DNA from 2 places in the Blautia sp. AM28-27 genome. Region 2 is predicted to be linked to the other one. Evidence: riboswitches for the same ligand, from Rfam matches in the RefSeq annotation. Region 2 holds a riboswitch; the other holds the start of a gene.
What was found. A riboswitch is a leader RNA that binds a small molecule or an ion and turns the genes downstream of it on or off. The one in region 2 is predicted to bind cobalamin.

Region 1 (9,986 bases), on a different contig from region 2:
TCAATCTGCTGGGATTCTTACAGACACAGAACGGACTGCAGACAGAGCTTCTCGAAAAAGCAGGAAACCTCTCCGGCGGCCAGTGCCAGCGTCTTGTGATTGCGCGGGCGCTGCTTCGGAGCGACAGTGCGGTGTATATCTTTGATGAAGCCGCATCGAATATTGATGTCGAGAGTGAAGAGATGATCATGAATGTGATTCATGAACTCGCAAAGACGAAAACGGTATTGCTGATTTCCCACCGCCTTGCGAACGTCGTACAGTCAGATCAGATTTATTTCCTGAAAAACGGTACCATCTGCGAGCGTGGAACGCATGCGGAACTGATGGAACAGAACGGCGCATACCGGCATCTGTACGACAGCCAGATGGTACTGGAAAACTATGGAAAGCAGGGGAATGCATGATGCACGAGAAGAAAAATACAGCAAAACGCAGAAGCGCCCTCCGGATTATGGGAAGCCTGATCGGGCTGGTGAAGCCATTGCTTCATATTATGATGGCGGCAATTATTCTTGGAACAATGGGATATTTATGTGCGATCTTCCTGACGATTCTGGCAGGACAGGTCATCGTGCATGGCTTACTGACGGGCGCGGCAGGGACGAGCCTTTCGGTGCAAAACATGTGGCTTGTACATACCCCGGTAAAAACGATACTCACGGTGATGATCGTGATCGCGGTGCTGCGCGGCATTCTGCATTATGCGGAGCAGTACTGCAACCACTTTATTGCTTTTAAACTGCTGGCGATCATCCGCCATAAAGTGTTTGCAGCTTTGCGGAAGCTCTGCCCGGCGAAGCTGGAAGGACGGGACAAAGGAAATCTGATTTCGATTATCACAACCGATATCGAACTTCTGGAAGTATTCTATGCGCATACGATTTCCCCGATTGCGATTGCAGCATTAACTTCTTTGATTATGGTATGCTTCATTGGAAGATACCATGTTCTGGCAGGGCTGCTTGCACTTGCGGCGTATCTGACGGTCGGCGTTGTGATCCCGATGTGGAACGGAAAGCGCGGAAGCCAGAAAGGAATGGAGTTCCGGACAGGCTTTGGCGAGCTGAACAGCTTCGTGCTGGATTCCCTGCGTGGCCTCGACGAGACGATTCAGTACGGACAGGGCGAAAAACGGAAAGAGCAGATGTCAGGGCGGTCGAAAGAACTGACTTCTGTGCAGGAAAACTTAAGCCGCATGGAAGGCTCCCAGCGGTCTGTCACCAACATGGTGATTCTTCTGGCATCGTTCGGCATGCTGGCACTGACGATCTATCTTTACACGAAAGGCGGGATCGGATTTGAGGGAGTCCTGACCTGCACAATCGCGATGATGGGTTCCTTCGGCCCGGTCGTGGCGCTGTCCAGCCTGTCGAATAACCTGAATCAGACGCTGGCAAGCGGCGAGCGTGTGCTTTCCCTTCTCGAGGAAGCGCCGCTGGTGGAAGAAATTCCGGGAGATGCGGCATCCGGCGGTGACCACGCATTTGCAGGAGCCGAGGCGCAGAATGTAACGTTTGCCTACGAAGACGAGACGATTCTGGATCAGTATTCGCTGAAACTGGAACCGGGAAAAATCACCGGCATCCACGGCGCGAGCGGTTCCGGAAAATCGACGATCTTAAAACTTCTGATGCGCTTCTGGGATGTCCAGACGGGGCGCGTTTCCGTGGACGGAGCCGATGTCCGCGAAATCCCGACGAAGTATCTGCGCGATATGGAAAGCTATGTGACGCAGGAGACACATCTGTTCCACGATTCGATTGCGAACAACATCGCTATTGCAAAACCCGGCGCGACGCGGGAAGAAATTATGGAGGCGGCGAAGAAGGCGTCCATACATGATTTCATCATGACACTGCCAAACGGCTACGACACCGAAGTCGGAGAACTCGGCGATACGCTGTCCGGCGGAGAAAAACAGCGGATCGGTATCGCGCGGGCATTCCTGCATGACGCATCCATGATCCTGCTGGACGAGCCGACATCGAATCTTGATTCCTTAAATGAAGGAATTATTCTGAAATCCCTGAAAGAATCGGCAGAAGAGAAAACCATTGTGCTCGTATCGCACAGAGTGTCCACGATGAACGTCGCGGATGTGGTATATGAAATGGAAAATGGCCGGATTTCCTGATTTTACAGCACTTGACAGAGAAAAGACGATGTGCTACACTAACAGTCGTTAAAGAAAAAACAATTAAATATCGATGTGTAAGGTGTCGGACATGCGTGTCCGGTGAAAAGGGAAGCAGGTGTGAATCCTGCACGAACTCGTCACCGTATTTTGCAAGCAGGGGAATGATCCACTGGGAAACCGGGAAGGAGACCGATGCGCTGGAGTCAAATCCTGAAGCAATGAGCCGGGAGACCTGCCTTTCGCAGTACAGGAACGTTACGTTCGTGCCACGAGGAACTGGCAGTACAAAACAGGAAAGCGGACATTTGCCCCACAGCGGGTGAGATGGTTTTCTTTGTGATGAAAATACTGGAAGCCCCTCGTTGAAAAACGAAAGGGCTTCTTTCTATTTACGCGGGCAACGAGCCAAAGTCCGTGCTTGCACGAGACCTTAGCGACTGCCGCGATAACTTGAGAAACTCGCGGAGCGTGTTTCTCATAGTTTGAAATGTAAAACGTCCCCGATATTGGTTGTTGCAAAGATACCAGCAAATGGGAGGAAAACAAAAATGAAAAAGAAACTTGTAGTCGCTTTAATTTCAGCAGCTATGGTAACATCTATGCTCGGCGCATGCGGAAGCAGCAACGCATCCAGCAGCAGCGCAAGCAGCACAGCAACAAGCAGCGTAAGTGCATCTTCCGCATCTGAGGAAGACACCACAGCAGCAAGCAGCAGCGTAAGCGCATCTTCTGCATCTGAAGAGGTATCCGCAGATGCAGACCAGGAGGCAGCAGATAAAGTGGCAGCTTTGATTGACGCAATTTATGTACAGGAAAGAAATGATAACACCGACGAGCAGTGCAAAGAAGCAAAAGAGGCATGGGATGCCCTGACAGACGCACAGAAAGAACTCGTAGAAGGTGAGAACGCAGATCCGGATTACTTCGGAAGAGACACAGGGGATGCTTCCAAGGATGATCCGTTAAACGGAGACGAGATCGGCGAGAATGAGCTTCTGGTTGTAAGCTTTGGTACTTCCTTCAACGACAGCCGTGCTGAGGATATCGGAGGCGTTGAGAAAGCTCTGCAGGCTGCATATCCGGACTGGTCCGTAAGACGTGCCTTCACTGCACAGATCATCATCAACCATGTACAGGCCCGCGATGACGAGAAGATCGACAACGTAGATCAGGCACTGGAAAGAGCTGTAAGCAATGGCGTGAAAAAACTGATTATTCAGCCGACTCATCTGATGCACGGCGCAGAGTACGACGAGCTGAAAGAAGCAGTAGATAGCTATAAAGATAAATTTGAGTCCGTAACCATCGCAGAGCCGCTGCTTGGCGAGGTTGGAAGTGACGCTACCGTAATCAACGAGGACAAACAGGCCGTTGCAGAAGCAATCACGGCACAGGCAGTAAAATCTGCAAATTATGACAGTCTGGATGCAGCAGCAGAGGACGGCACTGCTTTCGTATTTATGGGACATGGTACTTCCCACAATGCAAAAGTAACTTACAGCCAGATGCAGACACAGATGGATACTCTTGGATACAAAAACGTATTCATCGGAACCGTTGAGGGCGAGCCGGAAGAGACCGCCTGCGAGAATGTGATCGAGGCAGTAAAAGCAGCCGGATACAAGAAAGTAATTCTTCGTCCGCTGATGGTTGTTGCAGGTGACCACGCAAACAACGATATGGCAGGCGAGGATGAGGATTCCTGGAAGAGCCAGTTTGAGGCATCCGGTGCATTCGATGAGATCAACACTCAGATCGAAGGTCTTGGAAGAATTGATGCTGTTGAGCAGCTGTATGTACAGCACACCAAGGCAGCTATGGACGGCAACGGCGTTCAGGACGATGCTGAATAATTAGGGGTTGTATTCCGAACGTAAAATAGAGTAAAATAAGATCCGGCAGTACGGCTGAAGAGACTCAGTGTGCTGTCGGATTTTAAGTTGAGCGGATGAAAAAGATCCGCTTCAAGGTGATACAAGGAGGAATTTTATTATGAGAAAAAAATTGGCAGTTCTTTTTCTTGGAGCAGCACTGACTGTATCCATGCTCGGCGCATGTGGCGGAAAGGATGCAGCGTCATCTTCTGCATCTGCAGTATCTGCGTCTTCTGCGGCAGACGCATCTTCCGCTTCTGTACAGGATGCATCTAAGGCAGAGAGCAGTACATCCACATCAGATGTTTCAGCAGAAAGCGCATCGGCAGCGGAGACTGCAGGAGAAAGCAGCGCATCAGAGCTGGAAGACGGTACGTATACGGCAGACTTCAATACAGACAGCAATATGTTCCATGTCAATGAAGCAAAAGAAGGAAAGGGTGTCCTGACGGTAAAAGACGGAAAAATGACCATCCACGTCAGCCTGGTATCCAAAAACATTGTCAATGTCTTTGTGGGAACAAAAGAAGAAGCACAGGCAGACGGCGCAGAGCTGATCGAGCCGACCACAGATGAGGTAACGTATTCTGACGGAACCACAGATGAAGTGTACGGCTTTGATATCCCGGTAGAAAAACTGGACGAGGATTTCAATGTTGCGATCATTGGTAAAAAAGGAACCTGGTATGATCATGTAGTCAGCGTATCCAATCCGGTACCGCAGGAGTAATCCCGGAAGAAAACAAAAGATATCCACAGAAGGCGAACCATTTTGCACCGTCTGTCCACAGAAATTGTGGAAAGAGAGGGGAAAAGCGGTTCGCCTTTGTGGATATCTTTTCTTATTTTTCCGGAAACAGTTTGCGGAACAGAAAACGGATGAAGGGTCCGCAGTACATGAGCTGCCAGAAGAAGGCAACCGGGAAGTTTAAAAACGTGGTCTGGAGCCAGACAGCAACGAATTCCTTTCCGGCATTTTTAAACAGCAGCGTTGCAATAAAACTCATAATCGGACACATAATAGCAATAATCATAATGGAAATTGCCAGCGTGATTACGATCGGACGATCCTGCGGTGTTACCATGCAAAAAGCTAATTTGTGAGCCAGATGATCCACGAGGAAAAACTCGAGGATAAAAGCGGCCGGCCACATGATTATCATCTCGTGAAACGCCATCAGAAAGACCTGATTTGTCATTCCGCCGATGTTCATGGAAATGTTGTAGCAGATCATGGCATAGACCATCAGAAAGGACATCATGAGGGTAAATACAACGTTTTGAAATTTTGTTTTTGGCATCGATTGTTCTCCTTTTCTTTGCAATTTTGAAAAATGGGCGCAAAAAAGACACATGTGTTGTTCGTTAACCAAGCAATGCACTTGTGCCGTTTCCAATCTGATACCAATCTTTTCTGCAGTTTTTAATTTTGAACCGTCGATTATTATAACGTCTCTGGCGGCGTTTGGCAAGAGGAAATTGAGAAATTTTTAAAAAAGACAGATAAACAAGAAAATTCGATGCGTGCTGGAAGCACGGTTTGGCGAATGGTGCGGGGAACGGCACCGGCGGGAAAAAGAATGGATTGCGAAACGGGAGCGGGATTGCTACAATAGAACATAGTGAAAACAAAGAGAAAACGCAAAAGGAAATCAATATTATGTCAGAGATCAGAAAAATCGAAAACTTTGCGGCGCCGGAGCTCGACGTGTATGCGCGTCTTTCAGAACCGCAGTTATTGCACTATTATGAACCGCAGCCAGGCCTTTTTCTTGCGGAGAGTCCGCGTGTCATCGAGCGTGCGCTGGATGCCGGATATGAACCGGTTTCGTTCCTTGCCGGAAGCGCAGAGCTTGCCGCAAACGAAGCACTCTTTGCGCACTGCCCGGACGCGCCGGTCTATACAGCAGAGACGAAGGTGCTGGAACAACTCACAGGCTTTGCCCTCACGCGCGGCATGCTCTGCGCGATGCACCGCCGCACGCTTCCGGCTATGGAGGAAATCTGCCGGAATGCCCGCCGCGTGGCGATTCTGGAAAATGTCGTGAACCCGACGAATGTCGGTGCGATTTTCCGTTCTGCCGCCGCGCTTGGCATCGATGCCGTGCTTCTCACATCAGGCTGCAGCAACCCGCTGTACCGCCGCGCCATCCGCGTGAGCATGGGAAATGTCTTCCAGGTCCCATGGACCGTGCTGCCAGGCGGCAGTTACTGGCCGGAGCAGGGAATTGCTGCACTGCAGGAACTTGGATTTTATACCGTTGCGATGGCATTAAAAGAAGACTCCGTTCCGATGGATGATCCGTCGTTGAAAACGCATGAAAAGCTCGCCATTCTGCTCGGAACCGAGGGTGACGGACTGGCAAGTGATACGATCGCTGAAACAGATGCAACCGTGCTGATTCCGATGACACACGGTGTGGATTCACTGAACGTCGCTGCGGCGAGCGCTGTCGCATTCTGGGAGCTGGCGGGAAGAAGATAAAGATGTTCCGTCGGTACCGGAGATTACGGAATAAAAATAGGATCAGAGATAGATTTTCGGGATGCATATTTTGATGCATCCCTTTTTGAATTTATGAATTTTGAAATTCCTTCCGATACATCTGCGGCGTACATCCCACTTTGCTTCGGAACTGCCGGTTGAAGTTGGAAAGGTTGCGGAAACCATTGTCGTACGCGATTTCGGACACACTCCGCGTCGTACTGCGCAGCGCCTCGCAGGCGGCTTTGATCCGAAGCTGTGTCAGATATTCAACGGCCCCGAGTCCGAAGGTCTGCTTAAAACAGCTCATAAAATAGCTTTTGCTCAAATGCGACAGCCTGGCAAGTTCCTCTATGGTAATCGGGTCGGCGAAGTGCTCCTGGATATAGGCGAGCACAGGCCGCAGGTTTTCAGCAGCCGCAGGCATGGCGGGACGATCGGTGCAGAGTTCCGGCGATGCGGCGAGCAGATAGAAGAAGCGGAGCAGCTCACTTTTCAGCAGAAGATCGGAGACAGCAGAGTTTTCACGGATGCAGCGGAAAATCTGATGGACGGATGCAGAAAGTGCAGCATAACCGGAATGTTCGGGTGAAATCGGTGCCTGGATGCGGCGCCGGGCGGAGAAAAACGGCTGCAGAATTTCCGTGTAGCTGCGGTCGTCATACCCGCCGATCAGCATATTCTGGTGGAAAACAATCGTATCATAAAACATCGACTCCTGCTCGGCGGGCAGAATGGCATGTACGAGGTTCGGCTGAATCAGAAAAATATCACCGGCATGCGCCGTAAGCAGACGGTCCTCATACTGAAAATACCCCGTTCCGCGTTTGATATAATTCAGCTCCATCTCCCCGTGCCAGTGCAGCGGTACGCCGGGAAAATAGTCGGGCATCCGGCAGTCATAATAACTGTAGGGAACCTGCATGGAGCCGTGCTGGCGTTTTTCTTTCGCAGCAGAAAGCATCATAAAATCCTCCTCCAAAAAGCATGTCCGTAAAATGCCGGGAATGGCAGAGCGTGGCATGGATAAAATCAGTTAATGTTCACTCAGCAGTGAAACACTTGCTGTTTCGCTGCGTAAGAAAGTGATTCAGGCGTGAGCAGCCCTCCTTTTGCGAAGCAAAACTTTAAATGAGGGTTGCGAAGGTTACAGTTCGCTGGGTACCAGTGAACTGTAACTAAAATCATAGAATAGTATTAGAATGAAATAGGAAATTACTGGTATTTCAGCGGATACAGTAGTAATATATCATATAGAAACACTTGCTGCAACGACGAAAATACAGCAGAAATAAGAGCGAAAGAGGAAAAGAAAAAATGTCAAAATGGTTAGATAACGCAGTATTTTATGAGATTTACCCGCAGTCCTTCAACGACACCAACGCCGACGGAATCGGAGATTTCCAGGGTATCATCGAAAAATTAGACTACATCAAGGAACTGGGCTGCAACGCCATCTGGATCAACCCGTGCTTCCTGTCCCCATTCGGTGATGCAGGATACGATGTCGCAGATTACTGCCGCGTTGCACCGCGCTACGGAACGAATGAGGATCTGAAGAGAGTTTTCGAAGAGGCACACAAACGTGACATGCACGTTCTGCTCGACCTGGTTCCGGGCCATACATCTGTTGAGCATCCATGGTTCAAAGAATCCATGAAAGCAGACCGCAATGAATTTACAGACCGCTACGTATGGACCAATAACGTATGGGAAGCACCGGAAGGAATGGGAAGCCTGCGCGGCATTTCCGAGCGTGACGGCGCCTGCGCCATCAACTTCTTCTCCAACCAGCCGGCCCTGAACTACGGCTTTTATCAGCCGGATCCGGAAAAACCGTGGCAGCAGTCCTTTGATGATGAGGGACCGCAGGCAACGCTGGCAGCGATGGAAGATGTCATGAGATTCTGGCTGAACATGGGCTGCGACGGCTTCCGTGTCGATATGGCGGGCTCTCTGGTAAAGAACGATCAGGAAGGCAAAGGAACCATCCGCCTGTGGCAGCAGGTACGGAAATTCCTCGACGCCGAGTTCCCGGATGCAGCCATGGTATCCGAGTGGGGCGAGCCGGACAAATCCTTACAGGGCGGCTTCCACATGGACTTCCTGCTTCACTTTGGACCGTCCCATTACAACGATCTGTTCCGCTGCGATGAGCCATTCTTCTCCAAACGCGGAAAAGGAGATATCTCTGAGTTTGTAGAGACCTACAAAACCAACTACAATAAGACCGCACAGAAAGGCCTGATCTGCATCCCGTCCGGAAACCATGATATGGACCGTCTGGCACGCCGTCTGCAGGGGGATGAGCTGAAAATTGCTTTCGCTTTCCTTCTTTCCATGCCAGGTGCGCCGTTCATCTACTACGGTGATGAAATCGGTATGCGCTACGTCGAAGGCCTGAAATCCGTTGAGGGCGGATACAACCGCACCGGTTCCCGTTCTCCGATGCAGTGGGATGACAGCACCAACGCAGGATTCTCCAGCGCACCGGCCAGTGACCTCTACATCACCATGGACCCGGGCAAAGACCGTCCGACCGCCAAAGCACAGATGGCCGATCCGGATTCCCTGTACCACGAAGTTAAAAAACTCATCCAGATTCGCCAGAGCAGCAAAGCACTCTTAAGCCGCGGAACCATCGAGTTCGTTTATGCAGAGAAAAACCAGTATCCGCTGGCATACGTCCGTGAGGCTGAGGGTGAAAAAGTCCTCGTTATCATCAACCCATCCGACAAAGAGCAGTCCTTCCCATACAGTGCAGAGCTGAAGGATGCCCTCTACACGATCGGAGGAAAAGCAGAATCCAAAGACGGAACCATCACCATCCCGGCACAGTCCGCAGGATTCTATCATATCTGATCGAAAATAAAAATGACAGGGAGATCCAATCGAATTTTTTCGGAGGATCTCCCTGTTTTTAAATATGATACACTCTCAGCTCATGCAATGCCCTGGTCGCTGCAATATACTGCGCCTGCATCATTATCTCCCGTTTCTCGTCCTTCGGGAAAATAGAGAACACCTGATCAAACTCCAGCCCTTTCGCCAGATAAAATGTGGTAACCGTCAGTCCTTTCTTAAAACTGGAGCTGTCACGGTTCAGCCAAGAAAGCCGCTTCCCGCAGTCAAAATCTTTTTCTGCCAGAATCCCCCGCAAAATTAAATAAGCCCGTTCCGCCGTCTTCTCATCCGGTACAATCACCGCCGCCGTCTCATACGTTTTCTCATCTGGAAGCAGCGTATCCACTGCCTCCCGCAGAGCCGCCTCAAGATCCGTGACATCCCGTTCCAACACCGGCATTCCGTGCCGTTCAAACAGCTCCAGATCCGTCACGCCAATGAGATTTGCCGCATACGACGCAATTTCCACCGTATTCCGGTAACTCTTCCGCATCTCAATCCGCCGCAGATCCTTCCCGAAAATCCCCGGTAAAAACTGCAGTACATCCTGCTGCTGATCCGCCATCGTCTGCGCCCGGTCGCC
Region 2 (9,986 bases):
CCGAAGCACGGGTCAAACGAACCATTGTCAATCTCGTACAGTTCGCGGATGATATCCTCGCGGAAAATTGTCTCCGGTGCGCCGAAATGGGAAATAGCATCGCCCTTGACGCAGATGATCTTATCTGAAATTTTCTGTGCCAGATCGATCTCATGCAGCGACATGATGACGGTGATGCCCTTCTCCTTTGCCATGCGGCGCAGAATCGCGAGCAGTTCCAGCTTGTGGCGGATATCGAGGAAAGAAGTCGGCTCGTCGAGGATGATGACCTCCGGCTCCTGACAAATCGCACGCGCAAGAAGCACTCTCTGGCGCTGGCCGTCGCTGATAGCGTTGAAATCGCGGCCGCCGAGCTCTTCGGCATGAACGGCGCGCATCGCCTTCTCGACCTTTTCCTCATCCTCACGGGTCAGCATGCCGAGCCGTCCGGTGTACGGATAGCGGCCCGTTGCCACGATATCGTGGCAGGTCATCAGCTCCGGCTTCATGCGCTCCGTCAGCACAACGGCCATCTTCGTGGACAACTCGCGGAACGAAAGCTCATGCAGGTTTTTCCCGTCAAACTCCACATTTCCGCCGACCAGCTTTAACTGGCGGGTGATGCTTTTCAGAATCGTTGATTTACCGGAACCGTTCGGTCCGATCAGCGTAACGATCTCGCCTTTTTCGATGCTGATGCAGATATCTTTGATCAGCGGCTTCTTATCATAGCCGACCGTCAGGTGGTCCAGATGAAAATAATATTCATTCATATTCTCTTACCCCCTTTTCCGGCGCAGCATCATGAAAATGACGACCGGCGCACCAAAGATCGATGTGACCGTACTGATGGACAGCTCCAGCGGTGCAAACGCCATACGCGCGATCAGGTCGCACATCATACAGAAGACGGCTCCGCCGAGGAACGTTCCCGGGATTACGACGAGCGGACGCGATGTGCCGAGGCTCTGTTTGACGAGGAACGGGACGGCAATGCCGACAAACGAAATCGGACCGGCAAATGCGGTGACGCATGCGGAGAGAATACTCGAAAGCAGAATCAGCGCGATGCGGAATACTTTGATGTTGACACCCATGCTCTGCGCATACGCCTCACCGAGCTGGTATGCACCGATCGGTTTTGCCATCAGGAACGTGATGACAAAGGTGATGCCGATCACAGCCGCAGAGATCGCTACGTTGCTCCAGCTCATGCCGGAGAAGCTTCCCTGTGACCAGCCGTGGAGGTTGACGATATCGGAATCCTCCGCGAAGGTGACAACAAAATCCGTGACCGCCGAGCAGATGTAACCGATCATAATACCGCCGACGAGAAGTCCTGCCATATTTTTGATCCGTCGGGACATCAGCAGAATGAAGCCGACGGAGAGAAGGGATCCTAAGAATGCTGCAACAATCATCGTGTAAGATGTGATATTGCGCGCCCACTCCAGATAAAAGATCATGGTCAGCGCCACGACCATTTTGGCTCCCGAGGAAATTCCAAGAACAAACGGACCGGCAATCGGGTTTTCAAAGAAAGTCTGTAAAAGGAAGCCCGACAGGGACAGAGCACCGCCCAGGATTGCCGCCATCAGAATACGCGGAAGGCGGATTTTCCAGATAATATTGTACTCTTTCCCCTCTCCGGTCCGCCGCAGCAGAATCCGGAAAATTTCCGGAATCGAAATATTTACGTTTCCGGAATTGATATTCAGCACGGTGATGGCAGCGAACGCCAGAATCAGCACCAGAAACACAGCGGCATACCGCGAACGGCGCCGGAAGTTTTCCATATGGAAACTGTTCTCTTTTCCTGTCATATTTTTTTTCTCTGACATACGTTCCTCCATCAGGATAATTTTCTTAAGAATACCATCTGATCCGGATCGCCGCCCGTTACCAGAAGGTTAATGTCGTTGGTAAACTGTGCAATTTTATCGGTTGCCTGATACATCGATTTCTCGGTTGTCCAGACATTGCCCTCTTTGACTGCTTTGTAATCGGCAAACATGGAATCCTTTGCCAGCAGGTCGTCCAGGGTTTTGACGGTGGAATCGATGCTTGCGTTGTAGATCAGGTAGTCCGCATCTTCGGCCGTATCGTAGAACTGCTCCATCGTGATCGGCACGGATGTTTTTCCGCTGTCGTCCTGGAGATCACGGAAGGCGTTGCGCGCACCGCCAAGCTCGATCATGTTGGAAATATAGTCCTCCGGGTTCCGCACAACGGCAGCTCCGCTCGTATTAATATAGAAGAAAGCGACCGTTTTTTCGGTATTCTGGAAATCCTTCAGATTTTCCACAACACTTGCCTGATTTGCAAAGAAGTCGGCTGCCTCCTCCTCTTTGTCCAGCATGGCACCGTAGAGTTTGATCCATTCGGTTCTGCCAAGAGGCTGGGATTCGTAGCTGGAACGGTCGATGAAGACCGGAATATCGAGCATCTCGATCATCTCCTGTACCTTCGGGGAATGGAGGATCATCGTGGATTCAATGGCCAGATCACAGTTCTCACTGACCAGAAGTTCGTAATCCGGCTCACTGTATTTTCCGGCGAAGATCATCGTTCCGGCATTCATCGCGTCAACGGCATCCTGTACGTACCAGTTGTCTGCGGTTTCACCGGAGAGACGAATCGTATCGAGGGAGTCGATGGCATCGAACAGCGCCATCGGAGAGGTTGCTGCCATGTAGATGCGTTCCAGCGGCTGATGGATTACAATTACGTCGGAATCGAGGTCATCCGGCGCCTCTTTTCCGTCCGGGACGAGCAGATACTGCGCGCCGTCTCTGACATCGATCAGTTTATAGCCGTCTGTGCAGTAGTATACGTTAAAGCACTCCGCGTAATTCAGGACCATCTTGCTCTCGATGGTGATTCCGGTGATGTCCGGTGCGTCGCTGACATCGTCTGTCGTTGCGAAACCATCCGCGGATGCGGTATCACTCCCGGAGGTGCTGCTCTCAGCAGTGGCTTCGGAGGTGCTTTCACTTTCAGCCGTACTTTCCGAGACGGATGTGCTCTCCGTCTGGCTTTCGGAAACGTCTGCTGCGGATGCTGTGGATGTGCTGCTCTCAGAAACTGCCGAAGTGCCCGACGCGGACGATGTGCTGCTTCCCGTTGATGCGGTGCTGCCGCAGGCCGTCAGTGACATCGCTGCTGCAAGAAAAAGTGCAGCCCATTTTTTCAGCTTTCTTTCGTTTTTTCCTGTCATTTGATATTCCTTTCTTAAAGAAAAAGCCGCTGCCATACGGCAGCAGCCCTTTCTCATTTTTTGCTGCAAATTATTGTACTTATTTATTCTCTTCTGCCTTTACCATCTGCTGGAACAGCTCGTTTGCCTGATCCTCGCATCCGAAGATCACGCCGTAGACTTTCAGCCACTCTGCTTTCGCAAGATCGGTCTTCTCGTCTGCGGAACGGTCAACCAGCATCGGAATGGTCAGGGTTGCCAGACGCTCTGCGGTGTCGGACAGACGCTCATTTTCCTCTTTCAGAAGTTCTTCCGGAGTCTTGTCTTCGTCTGCTTTCTCATCCGTTGTCTTATCGTCTTTATCGTCCTTCTGATCCTCAGCTTTGGTATCTGCGGTCTCGTCGGCTGCATCAGCATCTTCCTCATCTTTTGCATTTCCCGGAAGGAACTCAGACGGAAGAATTGCAAAATCGATTTCGTCTTTTACCAGAGCTTTGTAGTCCAGATCATCGAATGCTCCGTCGAAGGAGATTTTTTTGTTTTCCATTGCTTTTGCAATGTTTTCGATCTGGCAGTCTTTCTGCTCCATGCCGACTGCTTTGATGCTCTCTGCTGCGTCTAACTGCTCATCGAGAAGTTTCAGGGCATCCTCAGATGCTACGTATGTTTTCTCAACCGGAAGCTGGATCACGATCATATCTTTGTCCAGTCCTGCCGGAATCTCAACATCTTTCGGAACGATCAGATATTTGACAACATTGCCTTCGTACAGCTCTTTTGTCTTTTCGGTCAGATCTTTCGCTTTCTCAGTGCTGGTTTTTTTGGAATCGGATGCTGCTGCCGCTTCTTCCTCGTCGGTTGCTGCTGCGGTATTCTCTGCTGCTGCGGTATCGGTATCTTCTGCTTTCTTGTCGTCCTCGGTCCGTTTCTCCGGATCACGCTCGGTATCTTTTGTCATATCGATCTCCAGCAGGGTGATGCCTTCGTCGTAATGATACATCTTGAAGTACTCTGCGTAAGCAAGTTTTGTCTCTGCTTTGTATTCCAGTCCCATGATCTCTGGAGCGGTGGTATCCAGCTTGGAGTTATCGGTGCTGATCGTGGAGGTTGTTCCGTCTGCTTTTACAAATCCTGTGCTGAAAGAAGTGCTGCCGCCCTTCTTTGCTGCTGCCAGGGAGATGAAGATGTTGTAGGAAATCTCATGGGCAACGGACATTCTGGTGGTCATACCGATAATGGTATTGTTCTTGTTCAGCTCAACCGGAATGGTGAAGATGCTGCTTCCGCCGCTGACATTTGCCATGTATTTATTTCCGTTTGCTTTTACATATCCGTAGTACGGACTGCTGAATGCGATCGTTGCATAAGCCTGTCCGTTCGTTACAGTAATCTTGCTGCAGGAGATGGTTACCTTTCCGGATCCGCCGGAGAAGGAGAATCCGTCTGGTGTGTAAACGCCGTCTGCCAGTGTGGTTGCACTGTCTACTTTGGATGTGCCGCCGCTTAAGTCAGACTCATATTTGGATTCCTGCTCCGGTTTGGTATCGGCCGGTTTCTGGGTCGGTGCCGGAGTCGGGGTGCTGGTGGGTTTTACAACCGGTGTCTCAGATGGAGATACGGTTGGGGTATTGGTCGGAACGAGGGTTGGTTTCGGAGTATCGCCCTTGTTGTCATCCGACGGAAGGTCTCCGGTCTTTTTCAGGCTGGAAGATGCAATCGTGATGGCTCTGTCGTACCATTTGCCGCTCTTTACTGCATGAGCTGCTACAGCAAGTTCCTGATCCAGTGCTTCTACCGGGATTTCAAACTGCATTCCTGTTTTGGTTTCACCGTCTAAGGTGTAGTCCACTTTTCCGGTGGAAGCGATCCATGCGCCGCTCTCTGCTGCCGCATCTTTTCCGGTTCCCATATACAGATAATCATAGCCGCTTCCGCTTAAGGTGATAACTGCTGTCATTTTTCCGTTTTTCGCGGTCAGTTTTACGCCGACTACCTTGAACATTGCTGCATTAGTTGTTGCCTCTGCACTGTAAATACCATCTGCTACTTTATTGGTCTCATCTGCCGGAAGATCTGCGGTCTTTTTCAGACTGGAAGATGCAATAGTAATGGTTCTTGCATACCATTTATCCCGTTTTGCAGAATGGGAAGAAACAACAAGTGCCTGATCGAGTGCTGCTACCGGAATATCATACTGCATTCCTGTTTTCGTCTCGCCGTCTGCTGTTGTGTAATCAACGGTGCCGACACCTGCAATCCATGCACTCTTGTCTGCGGCAGCTGCCTCTTCCGGTGTTCCCATGTACAGATAATCGTAGGCAACACCACTTAACGTGATGCGTGCTTTCATGTCGCCGTCTTTTACGGTCAGCTCTACGCCGACTACTTTGAACATAGCTGCGCCGGTCTCCGCGGTTCCGCTGTAGATACCGTTTTCTACTTTCGCCGGTTCCGGAGTTGGAGTTGCGGTTGGAACCGGAGTCTCACTCGGAGTCGGGGTTGCAGTCGGGACCGGAGTCTCGGTCGGCTCCGGTATCGGAGTTACTTCCGGTGTTTTACTTCCCGGAACTGCAAGATAAAGCTGCTGTTTGGTGTACCAGGTTCCGTCTTTCTTTCCAAGAACGATCGGAACGGTTGTGCCGGCTTTGTCCGCATCTACTTCAAATGTAAAGGAATAACCGCCGTTTGCTTCCTGCATTCCCTGGATAGCCGGTGTTTTTGCAAGGTCATCGTTCTTTCCAAGATACAGTTTATCAAATGATACGTTGTTTGTTTTCAGTGTAAGAACGAGTTTATCACCCTTGTTGATCATTGTTGCCTCGGAGATGACGAACATTTTGAATACGCTGCCGTCCTCTTTGGTAACCGGTGCTTCTACACTGGCTGGCTTATTCGAGGAATCCTCACCTGGATTTTCGCTTGGAGTCTCGGTTGGTTCCGGTGTTACCGTCGGGATTGCATCGGTGCTGTGGATCGTAACGGTTTTATCAGCCCATGTTTTTTTCTTGGCTGAGCGAACGGCAACATCCATCTGTTTGTCAAGCTCTTCCACCGGAATTTCAAAACGATATCCGGTCTTTTCTGCACCGGTCTTCGTATCCGTATAGGTTTCGCTTCCTGTCGGAGCAATCCAGCTCTTTTCATCTGCTGCGGCAGCTTCTGCTGCTGTTCCCGTATACAGGTAATCATAGCCGGTTCCACTCAGCAGAATGGATGCTTTCAGTTTTCCATCTTTTACGATGAGTCTGGAAGAAATCACACGGAACATGCTTCCGGTTGCTTCTGCAGAAGTCTCATACTCACCATCTGCCGGTTTTGCTGCTTCCGCTGCTTTTGTTTCTTTCTTCTCGGCTGTATTGGATGCCTCATTTTGGGTTGTTTCTTTTACTTCCGTTTTCGGCTGTTCTGCCGCCGGACTGGTATTCTCTTTTACAGCATCTTTGGTTTCTTCTTTTGCCGGTGTTTCTTTTCCAGCATCTTGGGAAGTCTCATCTGCTGCTTCCGGCTCTTTTTCTGTGGTATCGGCAGTCTCTTCACCGTCTTTTGCAGTGTCCTCTGCAGTATCTTCCGAAGCATCCTCATCTGCGGATGGTGTCTCGGTCTCGTCAGATCCTGCCGGTGTCTGATCCTCTGCAGGCGCGGCCGGTGTTTCCGTCGGCTCTTCTGCCGGAGTCTCTGCAGTGCTTTCACTGCTCTCGGTTTCTGCCGGTGTTGTTTCCGGTTCTGCCGTCTCTGCTGTTTCTTCGCTCTGCGGCGCTTCCTCTGCGGCTGCGCTGCTTTCTGTCTGTGCTGCTTTTTCCTGCGTATCTGCTAATACGCTGGCAGTCGGGCTCATGATCATGGACGCCGACAGCAGCAGTGCCAGAAATTTGCTTGAATTTCCTTTCATAACTTCTCCTTTTCTTCGGATCTCCTTCGCGCATCTGCTCCGGATTCCGTCTGACTTTTTCAGGCAGCTGGGCGGTGCCTGTCCCCGTCAATGATGTCTCCCTGCAAGTAATCTTGTTTTTGAGGACACATTTTTTCTGCGAAAAGACAAACAGACATCTGCTTTTTCTGCAAAAGAGTTTCTCCACCGGAGCTCTTTTTCGGACGCATGGCGACAAAAAAGCAGATGTCCGATTTTACTTCGTACATCTTTCCATGAATATATATGCTTTTATCGGAAGCGATTCACTAACCTTTCCAGCAGGTTTCCTGACTCGCAGATCTTCACGGCAGCCGCGCCTTCTCATGCGTTTCGCACAATGGCATTTCTGCAGCTAACACTCCCTGCTTACAGTGACCGGATCGCTCAGGATTTCCACCTGATTCCCTTTTACCTTCGCGGATTCTTTTTCAAATCCGTTCCGCACTGAAAAGTCCCTTATTTCATTCGTTACTGATTATAGCAAAGCCGTTTTGGAAAGTCAAATGAAAGGCCACGGAAAAAGCGCATAAAATCAGCATTTTTTACATACTTTATGATAACTGTCCGCACCGGAGCCTATTCTATGAAACCAGCTTCTCTGCACCGCCGCATCCTGTTCCCTCTGCTTCTGTGCGGCGGACTTCTTTTCGCCCTGCTGTTCTGGTATTTTTCCCCGTTCTTTTCCCCTGGTGAGAACCGCCGGTTTTCCGCGTATGTGGAGGAACGGTTCCACTCCGAGGTAACCTCTTCTGCCATCACGCTCCACTATACCCTCGCCGATCCGGCTTCCCGCGGAATTGCCCCCGGCACTGCCTCGTTCGGCACGGTTTCCATCCCTGACCGCACCTCGTATGATGCCCTGCTGCAGAGTGTGGAAACAACGCTCACATCCTTTCATCGAAACCGCCTCTCCGCGGAAAATCAGATCACGCTCGATCTTCTGCTCTACGAGCTGAACTGCGAGAAAATGCCGGGCAGCACCAGCCTTCTTGCGGAACCGCTCGGTCCGTCGCTCGGGATTCAGGCACAGCTTCCCATTCTGCTCGCGGAGTACCCGTTCCGCACACAGCAGGATATCGCCGACTACCTCCATCTTCTGCAGGATCTCCCGCGCTATTTCTCCGATCTCATCGCACTCGAGCAGGAAAAATCCCGGCAGGGCGTGTTTCAGAATGACCTTGCGGTCGATGGCATTATCCGCCAGTGCAGTGCTTTTCTCGCCGACGCGGATACACCGGAAAGCCATCTGCTCCACACCGTTTTTCAGAATAAACTGCAGGCGTCTTCACTGTTTTCTGAGGCGGAAAGGAATCTCTGTCTGCAGACGCATGAAAAACTCCTTATCTCCTGTGTTTTTCCCGCCTACCGCTCTCTTTCCGATGCTCTTTCTTCACTCCGCGGCAAAGGAACACAGAACGCCGGCGGTCTTTCCCGGCAGGAAGGCGGACTTTCCTACTATGCGTATCTTCTCCGCAGCCGCGTCGGTGTTGACGCTTCACCAGAGGAGCTGACCCGCCTTTTAACACAGCAGCTTGCGGACCAGTGTGCCGAAATGCAGATCATTCTCGATCAGAATCCGTCGCTCTCCCTCTCCGAGCAGGCGCTCGTGCTGCCGTTCTCCACGCCGGAGGAAATGCTTGCCGATCTGCAGAATGCCGTTTCTGAAGATTTTCCCGTTCTTTCGGGTATCGCATACGAAGTAAAGACCGTGGATGACTCCCTCAAGGATTTTTTAAGCCCCGCCTTTTATCTCACACCGCCCGCCGATGTCAATTCACCCAACTCCATTTACCTGAATCCCGCGGATGAAATGACCGGCATCGAGCTGTATTCCACACTTGCCCACGAGGGCTTTCCCGGCCATCTGTACCAGACCGTCTCGTTCTCGCGCTCCGACCCGCTTCTGATCCGCCATCTCTACGCGCCGTCGGGTTATGTGGAAGGATGGGCAACCTACGTTGAATCATATGCCTGCCGCTACGCCGCACGTAATCTCGATGCAAACACGCAGGCGCTCTGCCGTCTCTGGTATCTGAACCGCTCGGTGCATCTTATCCTCTGCTCGCTGCTGGATCTCGGAATCCACAGCCAGGGATGGCTCCTCGCGGATGCGTCAGCCTTTCTGGCGCAGTTCGGCATCACGGATGCGTCGGCCGCTGCCTCTTTATATCAGTATATTCTCGAGACACCGGCGAACTATCTGAAATACTGTGTCGGATCGCTCTCGTTTTCGCAGCTCCTCTCGGAAGTGCAGAAACAGGAAGGTGACTCATTCTCATTGATCGGTTTCCATGAAAAACTGCTCCGTCTCGGGCCTCTGCCGTTTCCGCTCGTAGAAAAATATCTGTAAACGGTTCGCCCTGCTGAAAAAAAGATCCCACAGACTTTCTTCTATAAATAATAGAAAGTTCTGTGAGATCTTTTTCATTTTCAAAATTCTTTAACCTAAATTGTAAAGAGATGGATCTGTCGGCCGCTGCGGATCAATAACAGAGGCAGAATCAAACAGATCGCTTGTTCTATCCTCGCCGCCTCCGTAGAGGTTCTGGTACAGACGGTATCCATCCAGGTTTCTTCGTCCCATACGCAGGTAATTGTCTCTTACCTGAACGAAATACTGGGAGGAATCTACGTTGCAGTAGATGTTGAAGCCCTGACTCTTTAAGTAAGCAAACTTCTCATTGTCCATCGTGTAATCGTGCCAGTCGGAAAGATCCTGTCCATGTGCAAAGATGATGATATCGCTTCCGCCGATGAGCGGTGCAACATACGTCAGCCATTTCTCGGTATCCGCCTGGATCGTCTCGATCGGTTTGTCGCCGACACGGATATGGCCCCAGGTATGGCTTGCGAATGTCCAGCCGTCTGCTTTGATCGCATCGGCTACTTTTTTCGCCTCCT

Region 1: linked by a shared signal. The riboswitch ahead of DW743_RS06645 (sirohydrochlorin cobaltochelatase) and the one ahead of DW743_RS14575 (hypothetical protein) in region 2 are both predicted to bind cobalamin.

Annotation. Positions count from the first base shown of each region.
Region 1 is NZ_QUJK01000003.1:62,161-72,146, forward strand. It holds gene DW743_RS06635 (ABC transporter ATP-binding protein/permease) at 1-407, shown strand, start outside; gene DW743_RS06640 (amino acid ABC transporter ATP-binding/permease protein) at 407-2,137, shown strand; cobalamin riboswitch at 2,201-2,394, shown strand; gene DW743_RS06645 (sirohydrochlorin cobaltochelatase) at 2,689-3,993, shown strand; gene DW743_RS06650 (hypothetical protein) at 4,133-4,744, shown strand; gene DW743_RS06655 (DUF2798 domain-containing protein) at 4,857-5,315, opposite strand; gene DW743_RS06660 (TrmH family RNA methyltransferase) at 5,675-6,499, shown strand; gene DW743_RS06665 (AraC family transcriptional regulator) at 6,591-7,466, opposite strand; gene DW743_RS06670 (alpha-amylase family glycosyl hydrolase) at 7,817-9,361, shown strand; gene DW743_RS06675 (HelD family protein) at 9,420-9,986, opposite strand, start outside.
Region 2 is NZ_QUJK01000015.1:42,591-52,576, forward strand. It holds gene DW743_RS14560 (ABC transporter ATP-binding protein) at 1-752, opposite strand, end outside; gene DW743_RS14565 (FecCD family ABC transporter permease) at 759-1,820, opposite strand; gene DW743_RS14570 (ABC transporter substrate-binding protein) at 1,832-3,196, opposite strand; gene DW743_RS14575 (hypothetical protein) at 3,276-7,064, opposite strand; cobalamin riboswitch at 7,346-7,549, opposite strand; gene DW743_RS14585 (DUF885 domain-containing protein) at 7,669-9,435, shown strand; gene DW743_RS14590 (hypothetical protein) at 9,526-9,986, opposite strand, start outside.